DNA from 3 places in the Nitratidesulfovibrio sp. D1 genome. Region 1 is predicted to be linked to each of the others. Evidence: predicted binding sites of a transcription regulator. Region 1 holds the regulator's gene; each other region holds the start of a gene.

What was found. Region 1 encodes sigma-54, which starts transcription at its own class of promoters, with help from an activator protein. Its sites were predicted from a motif close to CTGGCACGGNNNNTGCTT; they were not measured.
Region 2: ACR4XJ_RS13370 (periplasmic heavy metal sensor) is a predicted target of sigma-54. The motif match lies at 2,998-3,015, and genes of this name have one in related genera.
Region 3: fliR (flagellar biosynthetic protein FliR) is a predicted target of sigma-54. The motif match lies at 3,348-3,365, and genes of this name have one in related genera.

The regions. Positions count from the first base shown of each region.
Region 1 covers NZ_JBPGNZ010000002.1:100,015-105,094, forward strand. The annotation lists gene rapZ (RNase adapter RapZ) at 1-124, opposite strand, end outside; gene ACR4XJ_RS03625 (PTS sugar transporter subunit IIA) at 428-877, opposite strand; gene hpf (ribosome hibernation-promoting factor, HPF/YfiA family) at 887-1,432, opposite strand; gene rpoN (RNA polymerase factor sigma-54) at 1,557-2,999, opposite strand; gene lptB (LPS export ABC transporter ATP-binding protein) at 3,292-4,017, opposite strand; gene ACR4XJ_RS03645 (LptA/OstA family protein) at 4,014-4,697, opposite strand; gene lptC (LPS export ABC transporter periplasmic protein LptC) at 4,694-5,080, opposite strand, start outside.
Region 2 covers NZ_JBPGNZ010000006.1:89,824-94,903, reverse strand. The annotation lists gene pruA (L-glutamate gamma-semialdehyde dehydrogenase) at 1-1,993, opposite strand, end outside; gene ACR4XJ_RS13370 (periplasmic heavy metal sensor) at 2,344-2,877, opposite strand; gene ACR4XJ_RS13365 (ATP-binding protein) at 3,237-5,080, shown strand, end outside.
Region 3 covers NZ_JBPGNZ010000003.1:23,137-28,216, reverse strand. The annotation lists gene flhA (flagellar biosynthesis protein FlhA) at 1-1,392, opposite strand, end outside; gene flhB (flagellar biosynthesis protein FlhB) at 1,449-2,519, opposite strand; gene fliR (flagellar biosynthetic protein FliR) at 2,543-3,337, opposite strand; gene ACR4XJ_RS05855 (SulP family inorganic anion transporter) at 3,599-5,080, shown strand, end outside.

The DNA.
Region 1 (5,080 bases):
CCAGGGTGGCGGGCAGGCCGTCCACCGTGAAATAGCGCAGGTCTTCCAGCACGTTGAGCACCGTGCTCTTGCCCGCGCCGGACAGCCCGGTGACGATGATGACGGGAAAGTCGGCGGCGGCCACCGGGCTGCCCGCCTCGGCCGCCGCGTCTCCGCGTGCTTCCGGGCCTTTGCCGGTGGCCGGAAGCGGGACGGATACGGCGTCGGACTCCGCCTGGGCGGGTGATATGTCGGACGGCGTGGCCTTGGTGGGCATGGCGGACTCCTCGGGCGGCCCGTGCCGGATGCCGTTGCGGTGGGCGCTGCGATGTACGCTGGCGGTTACAGGTGGAGCATGCGCGTTACGGCCTGACGGCGGACGGTGCGGCCAAGGACCGCCCTGCCCCGCCGTTCCGGCGTGCCCGCGTCATGGGTCACGCGTCACGGATCAGGTGGTCCGCATGATGGCCCGGAAGGCCTCGCCGTCCGGCGCCTCGAGCATGGCGCGGCGGAACTGCGGGTCCTTCAGCAGGCGCGAGATGTGGGCCAGGATGCGCAGGTGCATGCCCGCCACCTGCTCCGGGGCCAGCACCAGGAAAAAGAGGTGGCAGGGCTTCATGTCCAGCGCGTCGAAGTCCAGGCCGGGCACGCTGCGCCCCACGGCCACCACGATGTCGCCGATGGACGCCAGCTTGCCGTGGGGGATGGCCACCCCGTCGCCGATGCCGGTGGTGCCCAGGCCCTCGCGGTCCTGCAGCACGCCCAGCGCAACGGCGGCATCCACTTCGGGATGCCGCCGCACCACGGCCTGCACGAGTTCCGCCAGCACTTCCTTCTTGGTGCCGGCGGAGAGCTCGGGCAGGATCAGATCATCGTGAAGATACTCCGAAAGCCTCATGTATGACGCCTAGACGACCGGATCGATAAGGCCGAAATCGCCGTTGCGACGCCGGTAGATGATGTTCACGCGTTCCACTTCGGCGTTCAGGAACACCAAGAATTCGTTGTCGCCCTGGTCGAGCTGCATGGCCGCCTCGTCCACGTGCATGGGCTTGGGGGCGAAGTGGTCGGTGCCGACGATGGTGCGGTCCTCGCCTTCGCCCATGGTGCTGAAGGTGAACACGTCGATGCCCTTGCCCACCTTTTCGGACTGGACGGAGCGGCGGCGGTCCTTCTGCTTTTCCACCTGCTTGCGCAGCTGCGAATCCAGCTTTTCCAGCACCAGGTCGATGGTGGCGTACATGTCTTCGGACTGCTCGACGGCGGACAGGGTGAACCCGTCGCCGGCCATCTGCACTTCCGCCTTGTGGCGGAACTTGTCGACGGAAAGGTTCACCTGCATGTCCAGGGCGGACTTGCCGACGAACCGGCCAAGCTTTTCAAGACGGCGGCGGGCGTACTTCTTCAGGTGGTCGGAGGGTTCGAAGTTCTTGAAGGTGAAGGCGATGTTCATACGCTCCTCCAGTGGTGAGAGGGGGAATGCGGCGCGCGGCCCGCACGCGGGGTGCGGCTGCCGGATGCGCCGCCGGCGACGGGTGCCCCCCTGGTCGCCGGGTCGGGCGCGGGGGCACGGGCCGTCAGAACAGTTCCTTCCGCTTGGAAGAGGAGGGAATGTCCATGGCAGTACGATACTTCGCAACGGTCCTGCGGGCAATATTGACTTTGAGCTGTTCCTTCAGAATTTCGCCGATGCGCTCGTCGCTCAGGGGTTCCTTGGGGTCTTCGCCGCCGATCAGCTTCTTGATCAGCGCCTTCACGCTCTCGGAACCCACCTGGCTGCCGTCGTCCAGTTCCAGCGCGCTGTTGAAGAAGAACTTCAACTCCACGATGCCGTGCGGGGTGGCCACGTACTTGCTGGTGGTGATGCGGCTGACCGTGGATTCGTGCATGCCGATGTCGTCGGCGATGTCCTTGAGGATGAGCGGCTTCAGGCGCGAAACCCCGTCCTCGAAAAAGCCCCGCTGGTACTTCACGATGGATTCCACCACCTTGTACAGCGTGCGCTGGCGCTGGTACAGGCTCTTGATGAGCCACGATGCCGAGCGCATCTTTTCCTGGAAATATTCGCGCTCGCCCGCCGACGCGGCCGCCGCGGCGGACCGCTCGTACATGGTGCTCAGTTGCAGGTGCGGCAGGCCGTCCTCGTTGAGCATGATGATGAAGTCGTCGTCGTACCTGTAGACGTACACGTCGGGGCTGACGAACTGCGGGTCGCTCCCGCCGTAGCTGGCGCCGGGCATGGGGTCCAGGGTCTGGATGAGGTCCAGGTATTCCTTCAGGTCCTCCATGGTCAGGCGGAACTTGCGCAACAGCGGCTTGTAGCGGCGCTTCTCAAGGTCTTCCAGGTGGTCGCGCACCAGTTCCACCAGCACCTTGTCGCGCGTGTAGCCCAGCATTTCTATCTGCACCAGCAGACATTCCTGCGCGGTGCGGGCGGCCACGCCCACGGGGTCGAAGCGTTGCAGGGCGTGCAGCACCGGCTCCACCTCGGCCGGGGCCACGCCCGCCATCTCGGCAATTTCGTCGAGGGTGGCGTGCAGGTAGCCGGACGAGGCGATGTTGCCGATGATCACCTCGCCGATGTCCTTCTGGCGCTCGGTAAGCGAGGACAGGCGCAACTGCCACATCAGGTGCCCTTCCAGCGAAGGCTTGGCGGCGTAGCGCGCCTCGAACGAGGTCATCTCCTCCGGCAGTTCCGATTCGCGCACCGTGGACTGGCGGCTGGTGCTGGCGAAGTCGCCCAGGTAGTCCTCCCAATCGGCCTCGCGGGCAATCTCGCGGTCGTAGGCGGCATCTGCGGCGGTGGCGGGATCGCTGGCGGCGTCACGCTGGTCGGGCGTCTCGGCCAGCGGTCCCTCGTCCTGGGTTTCCTCCAGAAACGGGTTTTCCAGCAGTTCCTGCTGCACCGTCTCGACAAGCTCCAGCCGCGAAAGCTGCAACAGCCGGATGGCCTGTTGCAGTTGCGGCGTCATCACCAGTTGCTGGGTGAGCTTGAGCTGTTGTCTGAGTTCCAATGCCATGCGTGGACAACCCCTGGACCTTTCGAGGCCCTATGCACCTTGCGTTGAGGCCGAACGAGATGACGACGCGACGCGGCGCGCGGCGTCAAGCAAGAAACGGCCCACAGTGAAAATGTGTTCCCTTCCCCAAGAGGTTAGGTGAACCATGCCACAGAAGCAAGAAGTATGCAACCGCTGTCGCCGATTCGCGGGTCAACATTGCGCATGCGCGCAACCCCCTGTCAGACAAACGAAAACGGCGACCCCCGGAAACCGGAGGACGCCGCTGGCGTACGATGCATGCCCAGGCCCGCTACAGGGAGAATCCTTCGCCCAGATACACGTCCCGCGCGCGCGGGTTGTCCACGATGTGCGCGGGCGTGCCCTCCAGGATCACCTCGCCCTGGTGCACAAGGTAGGCCCGGTCGCAGATGTGCAGGGTTTCGCGCACGTTGTGGTCGGAGATGAGCACCCCGATGCCCCGGTCGCGCAGGCCGGTGATCAGTTGCTGGATGTCGTCCACGGCCAGCGGGTCGATGCCCGCGAAGGGTTCGTCCAGCAGGATGAACTTGGGCTCGCGGATCATGGACCGCGCGATCTCCAGGCGACGCCGTTCGCCGCCGGACAGGTGCATGGCCACGGAATCGGCCAGGTGGGTGATGCCGAAGTCCGCCAGCAGCATGTCCGAGCGTTCCTTCTGCCCGGCCTTGGAAAGCCCGGTGTGCTCCAGGATCATTTGCAGGTTCTGGCGCACCGTGAGCCGCCGGAAGATGGAGCTTTCCTGCGGCAGGTAGCTCAGCCCCACCCGGGCCCGCTCGTGCAGGGGCCAGTCGGCGATGTCGCGGCCGTCAAGCTCCACCCTTCCCGCAGTGGGCTTGATGATGCCGATGAGCATGTAGAAAGTGGTGGTCTTGCCCGCGCCGTTGGGGCCCAGCAGTCCCACGGTCTCGCCCTGGGTCACGGACAGCGAGACGCCGCGCACCACCTCGCGCTGGCCGAACTGCTTGTGCAGGTCCTCTCCGCGCAGCACCGAGGTCACTGGGCCGCCCCCTTGGCCTTGGCATTGTCCTTGGCGGCATCCTTGCCGTTGTCCTTGGACTCGCCGAAGGGGTTCACGTCGCCGGACGAGGTGAACACCGCCTGCACCCGCTTGGTGGACGAGCCGCGCACTTCGCTGCGGTTCTCGCGGGTGTAGAAGGTGATGACCTCGCCCTTGATGCTGTTGTCGCCCTCGTGCAGCACGGGGTTACCTTCCATGACCAGCACGGCGGTGTCCACGGTGTAGGTGGCCTTCTCGCATTCGCCGGTGCGGTTCTCGCGCTTCATGCGCACGTTGCGCTCGGCCACGATGCGGTCGATCTCGCCCGCGTCCATCCCCGATATTCCTGATTGGCCTGACTGGCCACCCTGGGCCGCGTCGCCCCCGGCGTTGTCCTTGCCGGACCTGGCGGCCTTCTTCTTGAGGTGCAGGGTGATGCGGTCGGCCCACATCTCGAAGTCGGGGCGCTGCACGTACACGGTGCCCTCGAAGACCACCACCTGGCCCTTGGCGTCGTACTGCATGCGGTCGGACTTGACGGCGGTGGGCACGTCATTGCGCGCGGGCCGCACGGCGCTGCCCGACTTGGCGTCGGCCGCGACGGCAGGGGCCACGGTGAATGCCGAAAAGGTCAACAGCAGCGCCACGCACAGCGTGGAGCGGATGCCGGTATATTTCATTGCTTGGACTCCTGCTTGGTTGGCTTGGAAGCGCCCTGCGGCGCGGCCTTGGGCTGCGCCGCGCCCTGCCCGGCCCTTGCATCGGCGCGCGGCATGAGCAGCAGCGACACCCCGTCGTTGCCGCGCAGCACGTCGGCGGCCATGTCCCATTCCAGCCTGGTGGCGTTGCCGGAGATGCTCTGGCCCTCTATGCGCGCCCCTTCGGGAAAATACATGGTCCGGCTGGTGCCGTTGTACACCATCAGGCTGGCGAACAGTTCGTGGCGGTCGTGGGTGGCGTGCACGTCGTCCCACATGCGCACCAGTTGCACCTGCTGCTGGACTTCACCCTTCTGCGCCACGATGCGCAGCTGCCTGCCGCCGTCCATCTGATAGACAAGGTC
Region 2 (5,080 bases), on a different contig from region 1:
CGAAGGGGAAGTTCCACGGCGCGATGACCGCGGCGATGCCCTTGGGCTGGTAGAACAGGTGGTTCAGTTCGCCGGGGGCGCGGCCCATGCGGCGCGGCGCGCCGAGGCGCAGCATTTCGCGGGCGTAGTAGTCCAGGAAGTCGATGCCCTCGCCCACGTCATGGAAGGCCTGGTCCCACTGCTTGCCCACTTCCAGCACCTGCCAGGCGGACAGCTCGAACATGCGGCGGCGGGCGATGTCCGCCGCGCGGCGCAGGTACATGGCCCGGTCGGCCGGGGAGGTGTCGCGCCAGGCCGGGAAGGCCTTTTCGGCGGCCTCGATGGCGGCGTCCACTTCCGGCTTGCCGCCCTGGCAGACCTTGGCGATGACCTCGGCCGGGCTCGCCGGGTTGGTGGAGGCGATGGTGTCGTCGGTGGTCACGTCCCTGCCGCCGATGAACAGCGGAATCACGCCGCCCGCCTTGCCGCGCACTTCCGCGATGGCCTTCACGAAGCCCTCGCGGTTGGCGGGTATGGTCAGGTCCAGCATGCTTTCGTTGACGAACGGGGGCAGGCCGTCGGGGCTGGCCTGCATGGGGCGCGGCGGCGGGGTGGCGGCCAGTTCGCGCTCCAGGGTGGCCTGGGGGTTTTCCAGCAGCCGTTCCAGTTCCGCGCCGTCCACGAAGCTCTGGCGCAGGAAGGATTCGTTGGCGGTGTTTTCCAGCAGGCGGCGCACCAGGTAGGCCATGCCGGGGATCAGTTCGCCGTAGGGGCAGTACAGGCGCACGCGCCCGGCCACGTTCTTCAGCCCCTTCCGCACCGGCTCGGCCATGCCGTACAGCACCTGGAACTCGTAGCGGTGGGCGGGCACGTTGAGCGCGCGGGCCGTTTCCATCACCGTGGCGATGGTGCGCACGTTGTGCGAGGCGCAGGCGAAGTAGACGAGGTCGTTGTTTTCAAGGATGCGGCGGGCCAGCTTTTCGTAGCAGATGTCCGATTCCGGCTTGCGGGTCCACACGGGAATCTCCCAGCCGTTCTGCTTGGCCATCACCGTTTCGTAGTCCCAGTACGCGCCCTTCACCAGGCGGATGCCGAAGGGCAGCTTTTCGGCGCGGCCCCAGGCCAGCAGGTCGTCCAGGTCGTGTTCGGTGCAGCGCAGGTAGGCCTGCAAGACGATGGACAGGTGCGGATGGTCGCGGAATTCGGGCATGGTGCGCAGCCGCTTGAACAGTTCCAGCGTCATTTCGCGGTACTTCAGCTGCTCCATGTCGATGCACAGGAAGCCCCCCATCTCCACGATCTTGCGGTAGATGGGCGCCAGGCGCGACAGGATGCCCTGCACGGAGCCTTCCACGTCGCCGGGCTTGGCCTGCGAGTAGAGGGCCGAGGGCTTGATGGACACGTTCACCTTGGGGGTGTGGCCCCAGTCCTGGGCGGCGTCGGGCCCGGCGGTGGCCCCCGTGGAATCGGCCAGTGGGGCCCACTTGGCGTGCTCCTTGGCGATGGCGTCCAGCACTTCAAGGTAGCCGTCGCGGTAGGCGTCGGCCTCTTCCTCGCTCACCGTGGCCTCGCCCAGCAGGTCCACGGTGAAGGCAAAGCCTTCCTTGCGCAGCTTGGCCAGGCCCTTGATGGCTTCCTTGGTGTTTTCGCCGATGATGAAGGTGCGGGCCATGCCTTCGATGTTGGACCGGATGAACTTGCCCATGAGCATGCCGGTGAACGCTCCGCCGAAACCGGCGGCGCCCGCGCCCCACTTCAGCACGGGGGGCACGTCCGCTCCGTCGGCCGAGAAATATTCGCGGATGTGGCGGGTGAGCGCCTCGGAAGTGTTCAGGTAGGGCAGGACGTCCACGAAGCGGAACAGCTGGACCTTGAAGCCCTCGTTCTGCATGGCCCAATCCATGACCTTGCCGGTCCAGAAGCCCTTGTTGAAGATGGACGGGGCCTCGCCGCTGATGCTCTTGAAGAATTCCTTGCCGCGCTCGACGATGCGCGCATCAAGATGCTGTTCCATGCGGTTCCTCCTGGGCGTCGCTCGGGTGTGGTCCCGGCGGATGTGGTGTGGCGGGTCGTGCGGTGTGGTGGAAAAGGCTCCTGCTGTGTCGCGCGGCGGCGGTGCGGGCGGACCCCGGAGATCAGGGAAGGGCCTGTGCCGCCGTGAGGCATGATTTTTCGATATTCGGAACGGTTGTAGGCGCTGGAATGCCAGAAATCAACCCCGTGCGGGCCGGAGAGGGGCGGTCGGTCCCGCGCCAAGACGGGCCGGGGACTGGCGGGCGGCGGGATGGAGAAAACGGCGAGGGCCGCCGGCACCTCGTGGTGCCGGCGGCCCTGTGTTTCGATCATGCGGCCGTTGGATTCAGGCTACTGGTTGGCCTGCGGGGCCTGGCCGTCATGCATGGGGCCGTGGCCGTAGCCCTGGCCGCCCATCATGCCGCCCATTCCGCCATGGCCCATGCCGTGGCCGCCCATCATGCCGCCGCCCATGCCCCTATGGCCCATGCGGCCGTAACCGGGGTTCACGCCCACTTCCTTTTCCAGGCGGGTGTCGAGGGCGGTGTATTCGTTGCGGATCTGGGTGCGCAGGTCGGCCAGTTCGTTCGTCAGCTTGGAAATGGCTTCAGGCTTGGTGTTGGGGTTCACCGACAGGGCGCGCAGTTCGGTGTTCTTGGCCCAGGCCTTGTCCTTCAGCGGCTGGATGCGGGCGTCCGCTTCCTTGTAGATGGCGTCGAACCTGGCCTGCTTTTCCGGGGTCAGGGAGTTGTACACCGCGCCGGTGGCGCAGCCGCCGCCCATGCCCATGCCGCCCATACGGGCGAAGGCGCTGTCGGTGATGCCGGTAAAGGCGAGCAGGCCCGCGAGGGCGACGGTGCCGAGGACGAGATGCTTGGTCTTCATGATGTGTGCTCCTGTTTGGTTGATTCGTTGCCGCCCCTGGCGTCTTCGCTGCATCCGCGATGGATGGCGCGGCCGTGTACTGTGGTGCGGGGCTGGTGCGCTTGTTGCTTGCCCGGGTATGAGCAACCGGCGTGCCAAGGCGCGGTATGTTCAGATAATAATGTGTAATTACACATGAAAAAATCTTGTGATACGCCCGGAAAGACTCCCGGCCGCCTGCACGAAACTCGTGCACATGTATAAAAACTATACGCCACCCCGTGGAAGGCGTATGAAAATCGAACAGGTGTCGCGGCCTCGACCAGCACCGCTCCGGCGGACGCCGCCACGCCGCAAGGAACATCCCAAAGGAACATCCCATGCCTACCGGCAACGCGGCCAATGCGCCGCATGCGACATATGAAGGTTCCGGCCAATCGGGCCAGCGCGGCCCGTCGGGCTTCCTTGGCCTGTCTAGCCTGTCTGGCCGGGGCGGGACCGGTGGCGGCGGCAGCGGCGGCGTGAATGGGCGGCTGCCCTCGCCGTGGCTGATCATCGGGGCCACGGCGGCCCTGGCCCTGGTGCTGGCCGTGCTCACCATGCTCAACCACGACGGCGAGCAGGAATCCATGCGGCGCATCCTTTCGGAAAAGGGGGCCTCGCTGATCCGGGCCTTCGAGGCCGGTGCGCGCACCGGCCTGCGCGGCCGCGCCGGGGGCGAACTGCGGTTGCAGGTCCTGCTGGAGGAAATGGCCGACCAGCCGGACATCCATTTCATCGCCGTCACCGACAGGCAGGGCGTGGTGCTGGCCCACAGCGACCCGCAATGGATCGGCCGCCCCCTGGCCGATCCGGCCACCATGGAGGCCCTGGCCGTGCCCCCGGCCCCTTCGCCGGGCAATGACGGCGGCGGCCAGCAGGCCCGCGACGAGGTGGGCTGGCGGCTCATGGAGGCGGGCGGCCAACGCGCCTTTCTGGTGTACCGCACCTTCATTCCGCTGCGGCCCACCGCGCGGCATATGGGCATGGGCGGGCACATGATGGGCCACGGCATGCGCGCGCCAGAGCACGGCATGGGCGGCATGCCCGGCTGGCTGCGCCGCGAGATGGAGGCGGACACGCAGGCCGGGCGCGACGTCCCGCCGCCGGTGATCGTCGTGGCGCTGGACACGGCCCCCTTTGACGCGGCCCGCGCGGCGGACCGCCAGCACACCCTGATCATGCTGTCCATCCTGGCCCTGCTGGGCGGGGCCGGGGCGCTTTCGCTGCTGTGGTCGCGCCATGCCCGCGCCTCGCGCAGGCTGGTGCGGCAGGCCCAGTCCTTCGCCCTGCACGTGGTCACCAGCCTGCCCGACGGGCTGGTGGTGCTGGACGGCGCGGGCCGCGTGGCCACCTGCAACGCGGCGGCGCGCGACCTGCTGCGCCTGGGCGACGGGGTGCCCGCCGGGGCCTTGCCGGATGCGGTGCTGCCCGCCCCGCTGGCCGGACTGGCCGCCCGGCTGACCGGCGGAACGCACGGCGGCGGGGACGCCCGCCCCGGCGTGCCTCCCGACGTCGCCCCCGGCCTTGGGGCGGAGGTGACCATGGACTGTCCCGTGGCGGGCGGCCCGCCCGTGCCCATGAGCGTGCGCGGGGTGCGCATCGCCGCCGGGGACAGGGACGAGGCCGGGGCCATCCTGATCCTGCGCGACCTGCGCGAGGTGCGCCGCCTTCAGGACGAGGTGCGCCGCCGCGAAAAGCTGGCCGCCATCGGCAGCCTGGCCGCCGGGGTGGCCCACGAGCTGCGCAATCCGCTCAGTTCCATCAAGGGGTACGCCACCTATTTCGGCAGCCGCTTCGCCGAGGGCAGCGAGGACCGCGAGGCCGCGCGGGTCATGGTGCAGGAGGTGGAACGGCTGAACCGGGTCATTTCCGACCTCATCGGCCTGGCCCGGCCGTCGGACATCGCCCCCCGCCCGGTGGACGCCGGGTTCCTGGTGCGCCACGTGCTGCGGCTGGTGCGTCAGGACGCCGCCCACCGGGGCGTGACCGTGCGCGTGGAGCCGGAGGAGGGCCAGGACGCCGCCGGGCCGGAAGGTTCCGTGCCCCGCGACCCGACGCATGACGGCGCGTCGCACGGCCTGCAAGAGCAGCCCGTGCCCCGCGCCTTGCTGGACCCGGACCGCTTCTCGCAGGCGCTGCTCAACGTGTTCCTGAACGCGCTGGAGGCCATGCCGAACGGCGG
Region 3 (5,080 bases), on a different contig from region 1:
GAAGGCCGGCTCGCGCGTCTCGATGCCCCGGATGCGGTGCTTGGCGTTGCCCGGATCCATGGCCAGGTAGTGGTCCACGAGGATCTCGGCCGAGGCCACCTGGTTGCCCTTGACCAGCACGCAGTACTGGCCGGGCTTCAGTTGCAGGTTGTCGCGCAGGTGCAGCGAGGGCACCACCACGCCCATGTCCAGGGCGAACTGGCGGCGGATGGAGCGGATGCGCGAGAGCAGGTTGCCGTTCTGGTCCTCGTCCACCAGGGGAATCAGGCCGTAGCCCACTTCCAGCTCCAGGGTGTCCAGGGGCAGCAGGGTCTGCACTTCCTCGGGGGTATCCAGCGAATCGCCCTTCTTCTTGCCCTTGGCCCCCTTGCCGCCCTTGGCGTCGGCGGCCTCCTCGGCCTGCCTGCCGCCCACCAGGCGCGACACGCCGTACAGCCCCGCGCCGAAGGTGAGGAACGGCAGCGTGGGCATGCCGGGCACCAGGGCGAACAGCACGAGCACCCCGGACACCAGGTTGAGCGCGCGCGCGTTGTACGACAGCTGGCCCACGAATTCCTCGCCCATCTTCGCTTCCGACGCCGCGCGCGACACGATGATGCCCGCCGCCGTGGACACGATGATGGAGGGAATGGTGGCCACCAGGCCGTCGCCGATGGTCAGCAGGGTGTAGGTGGTCAGCGCGTCGCGCCACTCCATGTCCTTCTGGAACACGCCGAGCAGTATCCCGCCGATGATGTTGATCAGCGTGATGAACATGCCCGCGTTCACGTCCCCCTGCACGAACTTGCCCGCGCCGTCCATGGCGCCGTAGAAGTCGGCTTCCTTGCGGATGTTGGTGCGGCGGGCGGTGGCTTCCTCTTCGTCGATGAGCCCGGCGTTCAGGTCGGCCTCGATGGCCATCTGCTTGCCGGGCATGGCGTCCAGGGTGAAGCGCGCGGCCACTTCGGCGATGCGCGTGGTGCCCGCGGTGATGACGATCTTGTTCAGGATGAACAGGATCATGAAAATGACCGCGCCGATGACGTAGTTGCCGCCCACCACGAACTCGCCGAAGGCCTGGATGACCTTGCCCGCCGCGTCGGTGCCTTCGTCGCCGTGCAGCAGGATGAGCCGGGTGGAGGCCACGTTGAGCGCCAGGCGCAGCAGGGTGGTGACCAGCAGCAGCGACGGGAAGATGGAGAATTCCAGCGGCGAGAGCATGAACATGGAGGTGACCAGGATCACCAGCGACAGCGAAATGCTGAGCGAAAGCAGCATGTCCAGGAAGAACGTGGGCAGCGGCACCAGCATCACGAACAGGATCGTGACGACGCCGCCCGCCAGCAGGATGTCGCCCTGCTTGGCGAAGCGCTGGTAGTCTATCTTGGGTGCGTATCCCGGTTTGGCAGCCATGTTCTTGACACCTGTCGGAGTTTGCGCGGTCTTGCTTCAGGTTCGCCGGCGGGGCCTTACGATGCCCGTCCCGCCTTGAATTTCCACAGGCTGGCCAGCACGGTGGCCACGGCCTGGAACAGTTCGGCGGGAATCATGTCGCCGACTTCCACCGCCTTATACAAAGCCTGTGCCAGCGGCTTGTTCTCGCGGATGGGCACGCCGTGCTCGCGGGCCACTTCCTTGATCTTCTGGGCCAGGTTGTCCGCGCCCTTGGCCAGCACGATGGGCGCCGGGGCCTCGGTGGCGTCGTAGCGCAGGGCTATGGCGAAGTGGGTGGGGTTGGTGATGACCACGTCGGCCTTGGGCACGTCCTGCAACATGCGCCTGGCCATCATCTGCATCATCTTGCGGCGCTGCTGCGAACGGACCACCGGGTCGCCCTCGGCCTGCTTGCGCTCGTCCTTGGTCTCGTCCTTGGTCATCTTCAGGTTTTCCTCATAGCTCCAGCGGGTGTACCAGAAGTCCGCCACGGCTATGATGGACATGGGCACCAGCGCGTAGCGCACCATGTCCCACCCGGTCTTGAGCATGTACGCGCTGACCCCCTGGGCGTCGGCGTAGTACAGCGGCAAAAAGTTGTGCATCTCGCGCCGGATGATGAGGTACGGCGCGACCCCGATGAACACCGCCTGCAACAGGCTCTTGCCCAGGCGCACCAGCGTGTCGGGCGAGGCGAACATGCGTTTCAGCGCGGAGATGAGGTTGAAGCGCGACCAGTTGAACTTGAAGACCTCGGTGGTCCACAGCTTGCCCACCTGAAGGCGCAGCACCAGCCAGGCCGTGAACCCGATGAACAGCATGATGGGCAGCAGCATGACCGCCAGTTCCCCGGCGATCCACATGAGCAGGTCGATGACGTTCTGCTGGTTGGGATGGAACCCGAAGGCGTTGCCCAGGAAATGCCGGAAGATGGCCTGCATGTCCTTGGCCAGGAAGTCGATGTAGAACAGAAGGCCCACCGAGCCCGCCAGAATGGTCAGGGTCTTGGTGAGTTCCTGCGACTTGGGGACGTTGCCCTTGCCGCGCGCCTTCTTGCGACGTTTCGGCGTCGCTTTTTCAGTCTTGCTCGGGTCGCGCTGCGCCATGGCAGCCCTCCGTCAGGGTTCGGTCAGCGGTCCACCAGCGGGCTGGCCGCCCGCAACAGGTGCAGCATCATGGGGTCCATGCCCACGATGAACTCGCGGATCTTGTCGGCCATGATGGTGAACAGCATGCCGATGAAGAAGAAGCCCACGGCGATCTTGAGCGGAAAGCCGATCATCAGCAGGTTCATCTGCGGGGCCGCGCGGGCCATGAGCGCCAGCGCCAGTTCCACCAGGAACAGCGAGACCAGCACCGGCGCGGCGATCTTGACCGCCAGCACGAACATGGAGCCGGACAGGGCCAGTATTTCCTTCACCAGCGAGGGGCCGAGCAGAAGGCCGCCGGGGGGCACCAGCTCGAAGGTGCGCACGAAGGCCCGGAGCATGTACAGGTGGCCGTCCAGCGCCAGGAAGGTGAGCATGGCCACCATGTACAGGAAGTGCGAGGTGATGCTGACGTTGGCCCCGGTCAGCGGGTCGGCCAGGGTGATCATGGTGAAACCCATCTGGGTGGCCAGCATCTGGCCGCCGGTCTGGATGCCCGCGAACAGGAAGTGCACGGTCATGCCCAGCATCAGGCCCAGGATCAGTTCCCCGGCCAGCAGCACGATGAGCGAAAAGGGATGCGCGGGCATCTGCCCGCCCGGCAGGGACACGTGCGGCCACAGGGCCAGGGTGAACACCAGGCACAGCGCCGCCTTGACCTGCACCGGGGCCGCCTCGCCCCCGAAGAAGGGCAGCAGGAACAGCACCAGGCTCACCCGCATGAAGGTGAGCAGGAAGCTGAGCATGGAGGCGGCGTCAAAGGCGAAGATGTCCATGGGCGCGGCAAAGCAAGATGCGGGCCATGGGCCGGGCTCCCATGCCGGGGCACGGCGGGGCGCGGCCGGGGGACCGGGGGCGGGGCCTGGACCGGGCCATGCCCAGAGAGGCCATCGACGGAAACCCGTCACCCCCTTTCCCCCATTTCCCCCATTTTCGTTGTCCCGCGCTGGACACACGGCCCCTTCGGGGGCATCCTGTGGGCATGCCCGGCACCCCCATGCGCTCCGTACGGGGCGCCCACCCCAAACGGTGAGATCATGCCAGACACACCCCCCGCAGACGACAGACATGGCGGGAAGGCCCGGCCGGCCAATCCGGCCAGTCCGGACGGTCCGGCCACCCCCGGCGCCCCCCCTCCGCCGCCCCCTTCCGGCCCCGCCTGTCCCGTGCCTCCGCGCGGCCTGGGCGACAGGCTGCTGTGCGCCGCCCTGCCCTTCGTGGAAAGCCTGCGCGGCTACAACGTCCAGATGCTGCGGGCCGACCTGCTGGCCGCGCTCACCGTGGCCGTGGTGGCCCTGCCGCAGTCCATGGCCTACGCGGTCATCGCCGGGGTGCATCCCAAATACGGATTGTACGCGGCCATCGTGCCGGTGATCGTGGCCGCGCTGTGGGGGGCCTCGCGCTATCTCATCGCGGGCCCCACCAACGCCATCTCCATGCTGCTCTTCGCCACCATGGCGGAAACCGTGGTCAACGGCGTGCCCCTGTCCGGCCTGCCGGAAGAGACGCGCATGGCCTACGTGTTCGGCGTGGCCATCCTGGCCGGGCTGCTCCAGGTGGTCATGGGGCTGGCCCGGCTGGGCGAACTGGTGCACTTCATCTCCCATTCGGTGATGGTGGGCTTCACGGCCGGGGCGGCCGTGCTCATCGCCGTGGGGCAGCTCAAGAACCTGCTGGGCGTGAGCATCGGCAATGCGCCCACGTTCCTCGAACTGGTCCTTTCCACCCTGCGCCACCTGCCCCAGACCAACCCGTGGGCGCTGGGCACGGGGCTGTTCGCCATGGCCGTGGCCCTGGGCATCGCGCGGGTGCGCCGCCGCCTGCCCGCCGCGTTCCTGGCCGTGGTGGCGTCGGGCGTGGCCGTGTGGGCGCTGGACCTTGGCGCGCACGGGGTGAAGGTGGTGGGGGCCATCCCGGCCGGGCTGCCGCCCTTCTCGCTGCCGCCCGCGCCCGACGCGCAGGTCATGCGCGACCTGTTCATGCCCGCCCTGGCCATCGCCCTGCTGGGGGTGGTGGAGGCGCTGTCCATCGCCAAGACCCTGGCGGGCGCGCGGGGCGAGCAGGTGGACGGCAGCCGCGAATTCGTGGCCCAGGGGCTGGCCAACATCTCCGCCGGGCTCTTTTCCGGCATTCCGGGCAGCGGCTCGTTCACCCGCAGCGCCGTCAATTTCGTGGCCGGGGCGCGCACCCGCTTCGCCGGGGCGCTTTCCGGCGTGATCACCCTGGTGGCGGTGCTGCTGCTGGCCCCGCTGGCCGCGTACATTCCCATCGCCGCGCTGGCGGGCATCCTGATGATCATCGCCTGGGGCATGATCGACAGGCACGGCATCGTCCTTGCGCTGCGGGCCACCCGGGCCGACCGCATGGTGCTGCTGGCCACCTTTGCCGCCACCCTGCTGCTGGACCTGGAAAAGGCCGTGTTCGTGGGCGTGCTGCTGTCGCTGGTGCTGTTCCTGCGCAAGGTGTCGCACCCGCTGGTGACGCGCATGGACGTCTGCGACAGCCCGGAGTTGCAGGGG